3 regions of the Peribacillus sp. Aquil_B1 genome follow, and region 3 is predicted to be linked to each of the others. Evidence: riboswitches for the same ligand, from Rfam matches in the RefSeq annotation. Region 3 holds a riboswitch; each other region holds the start of a gene.
The links. Region 3 has a riboswitch for lysine ahead of MPH60_RS03445 (aspartate kinase). Riboswitches for the same ligand answer to the same signal wherever they lie in the genome.

Region 1 (4,146 bases), on a different contig from region 3:
ATCCGTCACATCTTTTGATCCATATTCCGATAAAGTATTGATCCCTTGGAGACCTCTTACGTCCAGGCCATATGACTGCCCGTAGTATCCAAAAGCATCATGTGCTGTTACGAGAACCCGTTGATCTTCCGGTATTTTATTAATTTCCTCTTGAACATATTTATCAAGTTCCTCCAATTGCAGAACGTACTCCTCATAATTTTCACGATACTCTGCTTCATGTTCCTGATCATTGGCAATCAATTCTTTCTTGACTGCCTCCGCCGCAACGATCCAAAGCTTTACATCAAACCATACATGTGGATCATGTTCCGTTGCACTCACTTTGCGAAGCTGGTTCTCCTTGAAGTCCTCCGTTACGGCAATTGTCGGTTTATCCTTGCTCATCATTTCAAAGATATCCGTCATTTTCCCTTCAAGGTGCACACCGTTATAAAAAATCATATCGGCCGAATCCAAAGTCTCCACATCACCCTGTGTTGCTTTATAAAGATGGGGATCCACTCCGGGTCCCATTAAACTAGTGACCTCGACATGTTTACCGCCAATATTCTCCACCAAGTCCCCTATCATTCCTGTCGTAGCAACTACGTTCAATTTGCCATTGTCCTTATCCTGTTCGGTCGTGTCATTGCCGCACCCCGTTAAAATCAGCATTGCAGCAAGAACGCCCCCAATGGATTTTAGAAAACCCATCATAATCCCTCCCCTTTTTCATTTCCCTAAAAATGTTTGCCGAATGCAAAATTAAGTGTAAATTTTTTTACATTGTCGTAAATGCTAAAAAGTTTCCTCTATACAACTTATTTTATACTATACACAATTATACGAAAAAAGTGCAACTATTTTTCAAACATTAACAAAAAGACGAATGATTTTTACGCACAGCAAAAACTGTCAGGAATCTCCACTGGAGAGCTCTCTGACAGTCAGTTTTTCCGAACATGAAACGTAACAATGAAGTTATATTTATATTGTGGAGTTTTTATGGTGAATATAAACCATGGGGACTATTTCGGGACGACGTAAAATTCACGAGTAAATGTGCGGATCTCACGAATTCAAGTGCATTGCCACTCATTTTTCCTGTTTCAGGGAAACTGCCAAGTACGCAAATCCCAATTCAATTCCACAAAGCACAAACAGGGTGATTAAGGTTTGGAACATCATGATCTCCTCCTCCTCTAAGACTTATACCAATCTTAAAGGATGAAACCAATACCAGAACAAGACCTTATTTGAAGAAATCTTCAGCATGCTCACTCTGAACTCTTGCCCTGAAATGGGTTTCATACTGTACAATATATAAAAAGAAAAAACGGTGATACCATGACAAATATTAAAGAAATAGCTCAATGTGCCGGTGTATCTGTCTCAACCGTATCTCGTGTATTGAATGATCATCCATATGTAAGCCCCGATAAAAGAAAGAGCGTCTTAGAAGCGATCGATCGTTTGAATTATACGAGAAACATTAACGCCATTCATCTTTCAAAAGGCAAGACCAATCTTATCGGCATCATCATCCCCTTCAACAATCATCCATATTACGGAGCAATCGTTAACGGAATCACTAAACAGGCAAATGCAATCGGCTGTCATATCGTCATCTTTCAAACAAATTATGACAGAGAGAAAGAAATCCAGGCTTTTAATATGCTGCAAATGAAGCAGCTCGATGGCATCATCGTTTGTTCAAGGATTTCGGAAATGAAAATCCTCTTGGATTATCAAAAATACGGACCGATTATTTTATGTGAAGATACAGCCCAGGCCGAATTCTCATCCATCAGTATTGATCATTATGCCGCTTTCTCCTGTGCCCTTGAGTACGTAATTGCTAAAGGATATAAGAAAATCGGATACAGCCTCGGCCGTAAAAAGAGCAGAAATAGTTCCCATCGTACAAAGGCCTTTAACGATATCATTAGAAAACATAAACTGATAAACAACAAGGAATGGCTGTTTGAAGGCAGTTATCACATCAAAGACGGTGAACAATTGTTTCAGGATTGGAATTCAATGATGGACAAACCTGAAGCTCTCATCATCACGAATGATGACACGGCGGCAGGCTTCATTCTTACCGCTAAGAAATCGGGTACAAGGGTACCGGATGATGTGGCCATTCTCGGCTTCAATAATGATAGCCTGAGTGAAATGCTTGACATCACAACCATTTCCTTGCCACTGGAGTGGATTGGTAAAATGGCAGTGGATCTATTTGAGAATCCTGAAGTGGTCAAACATGTAAAACTGGACTATGCCCTTATAAAAAGGAGTACCGTTTAGTTATCAGGATGCTTTATTTTGGTATACCATCACTCGAATCTTTCATTTACTAGGAAAAAATAACCACATAAAATAACCATTGCGATATCCCAGAAGTTATTTTATAATTTTAATATAGTAAAGTTTACTCAATTACTAGCAATCTATTTACGTTTGCATGCAATTCATGAGTACAATCGTCCGACGTCACTTACAAACTGGCGCAACGATATTAGAAAATTGAATACTTCCTCATTTACCGATGAGTTAGAGGCTGCAGCTTATAAAAGTAAAACGGACGAGATTCTGGAAAATTAAAGACTCCGTTTGAAAGGATAAGTTGCCGAAGTTAGGGTATATTCCATGTATATTCTTGCTGGCGGTGTTACCGAACAGGAACACCACTGTCACGTTTTTTCAAAAAGCGTGGGGAGCTATCTTCGGAAGGATAAACGGGTTTATTATAAACAGCCGTCGATCTTTTTCGACTGCTGTTTTTTATTTTTCGTTCCCTTCCAATAAAAAGGAGTGTAACATCAATTGTCAAATTCACAATCAGCATCAAGCCCTACTGAACTGAAAAGGAGCCTGAAAGCGCGTCATTTAATGATGATTTCATTAGGTGGAACGATTGGAACAGGTTTATTTTTAGCAAGTGGCGGTGCCATTCATTCAGCCGGACCCGGCGGTGCCTTGGTGGCATACGCGGTCATCGGCATCATGGTTTATTACTTAATGACAAGTCTTGCAGAAATGGCAGCGTTCATGCCGGTGGCAGGTTCGTTCCGTGTCTATGCATCCAAGTTCGTCGATCCGTCTTTCGGTTTTGCGATTGGTTGGAACTACTGGTATAACTGGGCAATCACCATTGCCGCCGAATTGGCTGCCGTTGTCTTAATTATGAAGTTCTGGTTCCCGGATAGCCCTTCGTTTATCTGGAGTGCCATTGCGTTAATCACTATGTTTCTTATCAATTACATGTCAGTTAAAGGTTTCGGGGAAACGGAATTCTGGTTTGCCATGATCAAGGTCGTGACAGTCGTCATATTCTTGATTACGGGTGTACTGATCATTCTCGGAATCATGGGTGGGAATGACCCAATTGGTTTTTCCAATTTCACAATGGGCGAAGGTCCCTTTAACGGAGGGTTCTTCACGATTCTTGGCGTATTCATGGCTGCCGGCTTTTCATTCCAAGGAACGGAATTGCTTGGAGTGACTGCTGGTGAAAGTGAAGATCCAGAAAAAAATATCCCTAAAGCGATCAGATCCGTTTTCTGGCGCATCCTCTTGTTCTATATCCTTGCAATTTTCGTTATTGGAATGATCATTCCGTTTACGGATTCACGTTTATTGAGTCAAGATGTTGCCGTAAGTCCATTCACGCTTGTATTTGAACGTGCCGGCCTTGCCTTTGCTGCATCCATCATGAACGCGATCATTTTATCATCCGTACTCTCTGCAGGTAACTCTGGCATGTACGCTTCAACCCGTATGCTATGGGACCTGGCACGTGACGGGAAAGCACCGAAATTCCTAGGAAAATTAGATAAAAGAGGCGTACCTGTGAATGCACTTATCGTGACTTCATTAGTTGGCTGCGTTGCATTCTTAGCTTCATTTTTCGGTGATGGCGTCGTTTATATCTGGTTATTGAATGCTTCAGGCATGGCTGGATTCGTCACCTGGGTAGGGATTGCGATTGCCCATTATCGGTTCCGCAAAGCCTACGCTGCACAAGGACTTGATATCAATGATTTACCATTCCGTGCAAAAGGCTTCCCATTCGGGCCTATATTCGCACTTGTCCTTTGTATGATCATTATCATCGGACAAGGCTATCAGGCTTTCAGCAGCGATGGGATTGACTGGAAT
Region 2 (4,146 bases), 1.1 Mb from region 3:
AATGTATCATATAAAAGTTCTTTGTTTTCCTGAGTTCCCCACAAGTCACTTCCATACACAGTGTCTTTAATGTGTTGATGAAGAAAAACAAAGATTGGTTGGTCCGGATTCTCTTTTTCTGCTGCAGCTAACTTTTCACCTAGCCAGTTAATTTGATTAACAGAATATAAACCATGCGTATTACCATTTTCCGGACTTAACGTAATAAAATCATATCCATTTACTTTTTTATGATAGTAAAGAGAATCCATTCCAGTTTTCTCGAGAAAACGATCTTGTGCCTTTTCAACGGAAAGTCCATTCCAATAATCATGGTTCCCCATTGTAAACATGGATTGGACATCGCCTTGTTTCTTCTCATTATAAATGGAGAAGAACTTATCATATTCAGTAGCGTATCCATAGTCCGTTAAATCCCCAACCACAACAAAAGCATCCTGTCTAGGCGCAGCTTTATTTAATTGATCCATGGCTGTTCTGAACTTGTTCATATCAGCTGTTGATCCATCATCAATATGTACATCACTGATTACTGGAAAAACGAGCTCTGGTTTACGTTTATTATCTGAACTTGAAGATTCCGAGAATGCTTGTACACTTGATAAAGAAGTTGTTAATCCTACTGTTACAACTGTCAGCATTGCTGCAAATTTATTTTTCGCTTTCAAAATCAATACCTCCTATTTATCGTTTAGGCAATTATGTATTTTTTAAACAAATCAACAAATATCCTCCTTGTTTATAAATTTTTATGATGTTTACCAATTAAAATAGTAACTTTACATTATTAATAAAATATAAGTCCAATGTATTTTATTTATTAATAAATGCAAAAAAAGGACTATGGCCTGTATTCGTTCCATTCACCATTGTCTCGTTTTTGGTATTTATTTACCTTTTTTTAATGGGAATGGATACTATCCCTCAACAACGTAAATCACCTATAAAATGGTAATATTTACGCATGTGGTAAATGATTCCATAGTGCATAGAAATACCAATTTCCATATGGTAAAGTCTAGAAGAAGGAAAGGAGAGAGGTTATTATAAAAAAATTATTAAATATTATGATGGTAATAACTCTTGTCTTTGGACTGTTTTTTGCGATTGCACCGATGAATAAAGCATTTGCTTTGTCCTACGATAATACAAACCCTTATTCGACAGGCTGTGCTTCTAAAAGCCCAATCACCTATGAAACAGAATATATCTATAAAAACGGTGTGAAAATTGGATATGTGCAGCTAAAAGGCAGTGCGTATTGTCATACGGCGTGGGGTTACTTAAAGTTTTATTCGTCTGCTCCTTACGATTATTATGCAAATGTTTGGGTTGACAGTTTTAATGGCACGACTAAGAGGGCATTTACAAGTTGCGCTAGTTCCGGCGGTAACGGATGGATAATGAAAGGTCAAACGTCCTGTTATACTGCACAATTATGGAATTTAGATCCGTATAATGCTTTGGCCAAAGCAGGTATTTATTCTTCAAATGGGGCTCTCATTATTTCTGCGAACACTGGTCGTTATTAATGAGGTACTAATGTAAACTTTCTGTTAACGGCGGTACAACCGTTTTTGCCATCTTTCCTCATTTTGCTTACAGTCCATTGCGCAGTTCAATGCGTGATCAATTTTCTTTGTTTAACAACCCCACGAATCTTAATGGCTTTTTTCATTTCATCTCATGGCTTTGGAACGAGATACGTATGTTGTTTATACGTATCTCGTTCCAATTTTGTATCAATGGGCCCTACTTACAATTGAAGCGATCGTTTTCTTGCTTCCCACGTCACAGATTTTCATATCTTGCTGTCCTCCCCACCTTGATACCATCTTCAAGATATATCTATTGTCAAAACTGACGATAAAAGGGTGGATCTTTTCATACAGTTTGTTTTATAAAACTATTAATTTTGAGTTACTAAAAAAGATGAATCCAGCCCTATGCCGTATCCATTCCATTGATTATCCATGAGTTCTAAAAAAATATTTCTAATTTGCCTTGCAATAGAAAGGATTCCTTGTTATATTACAGTCAATTAAATATTTTCTTACTTCGTACTTTTTGAAGTGAGGATAGAGGAGCAAAGACCATTAGTACACATTTTGAGGAGAATGAGATCCTATGACTATTGTGGAAAGGGGAATTTGCCGAAGCGGAAAGAATCTCATGTTCTTGAAGCTGGTTCTGCTATTGAATAAATACAGGACTGTCATATAGGAAACTATATGGAGGGCTATCTTACGCGCTGAAACGATTTTTTTGATAAATATTGTTTCTACTGCAGCAGCGAACCCTCGTTGTTGCTTTTTTGCGTTTACTCCTGAATGGCCCTAACCACCTCTGAATTTTTTAAAAAATATTATACAAAAGGGTGTGTAGTTATGAATTTTGGCCAAGTTTTAACCGCAATGGTTACCCCGTTTAATCATAATGATGAGGTTGATTTTAATGCTACGAGAACTTTAGTAAACTATTTAATTGCTAATGGTTCTGATGGATTAGTAATAGCTGGTACAACTGGAGAGTCTCCTACATTAACAACAGAAGAGAAACTAGATTTATTCAAAATTGTGGTTGAAGTTGTTGATGGAAGAGTTCCAGTCATAGCTGGAACTGGCTCAAATAACACAAAAGCTTCTATCAGCTTAACAAGGCAAGCAGAGGCAGCAGGAGTCGACGGAATCATGCTCGTTACCCCATACTATAACAAGCCGTCTCAAGAAGGATTATTTCAGCACTTCAAGGCTATTGCCCAATCAACATCATTACCGGTAATGCTTTATAATATTCCAGGACGTAGTGTTGTAAACATGTCAGTAGAGACGATTGTTAGCCTCTCAAAAATCAACAATATTGTGGCAGTAAAAGAAGCAAGTGGTGACTTAGATGCCATGGCACAAATCATTAGCAAAACAACTAGTGATTTTACATTGTACAGCGGCGATGATGGGTTAACATTACCGGTTCTAGCCATCGGTGGAACAGGCATTGTTTCGGTTTCTTCACACATAATTGGAAATGAAATGCAAGAAATGATCAATAGCTTTAAACATGGCGATGTCCATGGTGCTGCCGCTACGCATCGTAAACTTCTTCCAATTATGAAAGCATTATTTGCGGCACCAAGCCCCACACCGGTGAAATCAGCATTAAATATGCGAGGGTTAAATGTTGGAGGTGTCCGCTTACCATTGGTTCCTTTAAACGATGAAGAAAAAATAGCACTACAAATGGCTCTACAACCTAGAAACGAAGAAGCTGTTTTGTTAAATAAATAAAGTTAACGATTCATTCAGCTATACTTTAATACCGATTTTCTAATTTAAAGACCATAATTAACGGGATACAATCTTAAAAAGCAGTGCAACTCATAAAGAGTGCACTGCTTTTTAATCGATGCACGGCTCAGTGCTTAAACTAGTTTAGCAATATAATGATTTTATAAGATTAAGGGCAAAAGCAGAATCTCCATTTTCTTGAAATGATAAGAATAATCTTATATGACTCGTTCCCTAGGATCACTTAACAAATACAAACGAATAAAGTGAATTTCCATTCACATTCAATATGTAAAATTAGAGAAGGTTATTTTCATGAAAGAAATAAGAAACGCATTTAAAGTTCAACTTTAGAATTGGATTTATATTTACTAATATAACTTGATAATGAATAAATAGCCTTTGTTCTCTTTTAGCAAAGGCTATTTTTTTGACTAGTTTTTTAGCCAAACTCTTTTATTTCATGGCCTGAAGTTGCTGCTCTTCATTTTTATCCTTGCTGCAGATTTGTATGTTTCCAAATTTAAGGAATTCATTTTTTATTCCTTCTTCTACTTCTCTCTTTCTCTTGTTCTACAAAACACGTTCAATCAAGTGTACTTTTTCGAACGTGACTTTTCTTCCTATATGGGTAAAACTGTTGAATATTTAATTTCTCTGAGAGCTAGGCTAGTTTGAATTCTGGTTATGCCTAGTTTATTTAACTTTCTAATAAATATTTCTAATTCCTTTCGATCTTTATTAGCCACTTTTAAAAGATAATCATACTCACCTGTTAAACAATGGCACTCTAATACTTCTGACATAGAAGCTAAAGCCTTCTCCAAAACTTCCAGTTTTTCAGCTTGATGTATATTCGTAC
Region 3 (4,146 bases):
GAGCAACAATGGTATACTGTCTTTAGTTATTTGAGTAAATTTGAGGAGGAAATATATATGGCAATTATAAATGCAACTGACCAAACTTTCACAACAGATACTAGCGAAGGTGTCGTTCTTGTAGATTTTTGGGCTCCATGGTGCGGACCTTGTAAAATGATCGCTCCTGTTCTTCAAGAGCTTGATACTGAAATTGGCGATACAGCAAAAATCGTAAAAGTGGATGTGGATGAAAACCAAGAAACAGCTGGAAAATTCGGTGTCATGAGCATCCCGACATTAATCGTGCTTAAAGACGGTGAAGTGGTTGATAAGGTTGTTGGTTTCCAACCTAAAGAAGCACTTGCTGAACTTATTTCAAAACATGCGTAATAGTAGGTTAGCTAAAAAAAGCTTCAAGTCTGCGGACTTGAAGCTTTTTTCGCTATCTTGATATATAATAATTGTAAAAAAGGGAGAACAGGAGGCTGAATGCATGAATCAACAAATAAAGAATAAACTTGCCCTTCTTCCCGATCAACCTGGTTGTTATTTAATGAAAGATCGTCAGGGAACGATCATCTATGTAGGCAAAGCGAAAGTGTTGAAAAATCGTGTCCGTTCTTATTTCACGGGATCGCATGACGGAAAAACATTCCGGCTCGTGAATGAAATTGAGGATTTCGAATATATCGTCACCTCTTCCAATATCGAGGCTCTTATTTTAGAGTTGAACTTAATCAAAAAACATGACCCAAAATATAATGTCATGCTAAAGGATGATAAGACGTATCCCTTCATAAAGCTGACTGCGGAACGCCACCCACGTCTAATCATTACGCGAAAAGTCAAAAAAGACAAAGGTAAATATTTCGGTCCTTATCCGAATGCATTTGCAGCTAACGAAACGAAAAAATTGCTTGACCGCATCTATCCCCTAAGAAAATGCAATACTTTACCGGATCGCGTTTGTCTCTACTATCACCTTGGCCAGTGCCTAGCCCCGTGTGTTTATAATGTAGAGGAACAGGAATATAAAAAAATGGTGGATGATATCAACCGGTTCTTGAACGGGGGGCATACTGAAATAAAAAAAGAACTGACTGAAAAAATGCTGGAGGCATCAGAAGATCTCGATTTCGAGAGGGCCAAGGAGTTCCGTGACAAAATTGCCCACATCGATATTACGATGGAAAAGCAGAAAATGATGACGACAGATTTCATCGACAGGGATGTATTTGGTTTTGCCTATGATAAAGGCTGGATGTGCGTTCAGGTATTTTTTGTCCGGCAGGGTAAATTAATAGAAAGGGATGTTTCACTTTTTCCTGTCTACGATGAACCCGAACAGGAACTTCTTACATTCCTCGGTCAGTTTTACGAGATTACGAACCACTTTAAACCAAAGGAAATCTTGCTGCCTGAATCAGTGGATGCCGAAATGGCCGAAGGGCTGCTTGGTGTCAAAACGATTCACCCGAAACGGGGAGCGAAAAAAGACATGCTTAAATTGGCGAATAAAAATGCCTCCATCGCGCTTCAGGAAAAATTCTCTTTGATAGAAAGGGATGAAGAAAGAACGATCAATGCGGTGGAAAACCTCGGGAAGCAACTGGGTATCTACACTCCGCATCGAATTGAAGCTTTCGATAACTCCAACATCCAGGGAAGTGACCCAGTTTCCGCTTTAGTCGTGTTCATTGATGGAAAGCCGGAAAAAAGGGAGTACCGCAAATATAAGATCAAGACGGTCCAAGGGCCTGATGATTATGAATCGATGCGTGAAGTGGTCAGAAGAAGGTATTCAAGAGTATTGAAAGAAGGGCTTCCGCTTCCGGACTTGATCATCATTGATGGCGGAAAGGGACATGTCGAAGCAGTTCGGGATATTCTGGAAAATGAATTGGGCCTTGATATTCCACTTTCAGGCCTCATTAAGGATGAAAAGCATAGGACCTCGCAATTGATGATCGGAAATCCGCTTGAAATCGTACCTCTTGATTCACGGAGCCAGGAATTTTACTTATTGCAAAGAATTCAGGATGAAGTGCATCGGTTCGCGATTACGTTTCATCGCCAGCTACGCGGGAAAAATGCGGTTCACTCCCAGCTTGATGATATTCCAGGAGTCGGGGAAAAGCGAAGGAAGCAATTATTAAGGCATTTTGGATCATTGAAGAAAATCAAAGAGGCGACGGCCGAGGAAATCATGGAAGCTGGCATGCCAAAAGGGGTAGCCGAGGGAATCGTTAGAAAATTACAAGAATAATCTTGCTACCGATAAATCTCTATGCTATGATTAAAAAGAATTTTTAACTAGACAACTTAAAAGTGCTGATAGAGGTGCGGAATTCAAGAGTAAAAACCTGGAGAAGTATGAGCTTCCATGAAAGGTTTTGAAAGGGGATGACGCCGAAGGAAGACAAGACTCATACCTTGTTTTCCTGGTCCGACATTTAATAAATGGCGGATTGTCAGGGTTTATACCCTGGAGAGCTATCTCACTGTGTTTACAGTATTTAGATATGTGATCACAGCAATGAGATATTTCTCATTGCTTTTTTTATTGCCTAAAAAGGTAGAGAGGGTGCATGGGGATGGCATTAATCGTTCAAAAATTTGGCGGAACATCCGTCGGAAGCGTAGAAAAAATCAAAAATGTTGCCAATCGGGTAATCGAGGAAGTGGAGAATGGAAATGAGGTAGTCGTCGTTGTTTCAGCGATGGGGAAAACCACGGATCAATTGGTTTCCATGGCGCGGGATATTTCCGGAACCCCGAGCAAGAGGGAAATGGATATGCTATTGACTACGGGGGAACAGGTAACGATTTCCCTGTTAACGATGGCATTGATTGAAGAAGGACATGAAGCCATTTCATATACTGGCTGGCAGGCTGGCATGCAAACGGAATCCGTTCATGGGAATGCCCGGATTTTAAACATCGATGCCACGAGGATCCAAGCTCAGCTTCAGAAGAAGAAAATAGTGGTCGTGGCCGGTTTCCAGGGGACCGATGCAAATGGGGAAATTACTACCTTAGGGCGAGGCGGTTCCGATACGACGGCGGTTGCTATCGCTGCAGCGCTGAATGCGGATAGATGCGATATTTATACGGATGTAACGGGCGTTTTCACAACGGACCCCCGCTACATAAAAGGCGCACGGAAACTCCAATCCATTTCTTATGATGAAATGCTGGAACTTGCCAATCTGGGGGCGGGCGTCCTTCATCCAAGGGCTGTCGAATATGCAAAAAATTATCAAATACCGCTTGAAGTCCGTTCAAGCATGGAGAGAGAATCAGGAACGATCATTGAGGAGGAAGCAACTATGGAAGAAAACTTAATTGTACGCGGGATTGCTTTTGAAGACAGTATTACGAGGGTCACCATATATGGTTTGCCCCAATCACTTGGTGCATTATCCACAATCTTCACGACACTTGCGAAAAACCGGATTAATGTGGACATCATCATTCAAAGCATGACTGCCGAGGATACGACGAATCTATCTTTTTCCACAAAAAGTGAAGATACGGAAGCGGCCTTGATTGTGCTGGAAAATAATAAAGAACAATTGGGATTCGACCGAGTCGAAACGGAGAGCGGATTGGCCAAAGTATCCATCGTCGGTTCTGGAATGGTATCCAATCCGGGAGTGGCTGCCGAGATGTTTGAAGTGATGGCCAATACAGGCATCCAGGTGAAGATGGTCAGCACATCTGAAATTAAAGTTTCCACTGTCGTCAATGAAAAGGAAATGGTGAAGGCGGTTGAATCTCTTCATGAAGCATTTAAACTAGGTCAGCATGCAAATGTGCTAGCGTAAGTGTCTGAGTCCAATAAAAAACAGACTTCCGGTAAAAAGGGTAAGTCTGTTTTCAGGGCTCATTAGATTGGATCTCTGGGATCCCATTGGATGGTGAATATCACTTTTTTTGCGCGGCGTTTGATTTCTTCCGTTGATTCGCTGAGGAATTTTTTTTGCAGTGTAAACTGCTCGGCAAGGAAACCGGCTTCAAGTTGGAAGTGACAATCAGGGTGTAAATCCAAGCGGCGGCTGATTATTTCACCTGTCAGGGATAATTCCATCTCGTGTTTCGTATATTTCAAGATTTCTAGATTGCCCCATCCGGCGCTTTGGAAAAATTCAATCACTTCCTGAT

Region 1: it holds a riboswitch for lysine, as region 3 does, so the genes downstream of both, MPH60_RS19020 (amino acid permease) here and MPH60_RS03445 (aspartate kinase) in region 3, are expected to answer to the same signal.
Region 2: it holds a riboswitch for lysine, as region 3 does, so the genes downstream of both, dapA (4-hydroxy-tetrahydrodipicolinate synthase) here and MPH60_RS03445 (aspartate kinase) in region 3, are expected to answer to the same signal.

Annotation. Positions count from the first base shown of each region.
Region 1 covers NZ_JAKXEE010000003.1:170,722-174,867, forward strand. The annotation lists gene MPH60_RS19010 (metal ABC transporter solute-binding protein, Zn/Mn family) at 1-699, opposite strand, end outside; gene MPH60_RS19015 (LacI family DNA-binding transcriptional regulator) at 1,330-2,292, shown strand; lysine riboswitch at 2,532-2,716, shown strand; gene MPH60_RS19020 (amino acid permease) at 2,812-4,146, shown strand, end outside.
Region 2 covers NZ_JAKXEE010000001.1:1,765,837-1,769,982, reverse strand. The annotation lists gene MPH60_RS08820 (metallophosphoesterase) at 1-668, opposite strand, end outside; gene MPH60_RS08815 (DUF2690 domain-containing protein) at 1,116-1,532, shown strand; lysine riboswitch at 2,072-2,250, shown strand; gene dapA (4-hydroxy-tetrahydrodipicolinate synthase) at 2,388-3,284, shown strand; gene MPH60_RS08805 (Lrp/AsnC family transcriptional regulator) at 3,908-4,146, opposite strand, start outside.
Region 3 covers NZ_JAKXEE010000001.1:692,595-696,740, forward strand. The annotation lists gene trxA (thioredoxin) at 58-372, shown strand; gene uvrC (excinuclease ABC subunit UvrC) at 476-2,248, shown strand; lysine riboswitch at 2,310-2,486, shown strand; gene MPH60_RS03445 (aspartate kinase) at 2,577-3,809, shown strand; gene MPH60_RS03450 (YslB family protein) at 3,872-4,146, opposite strand, start outside.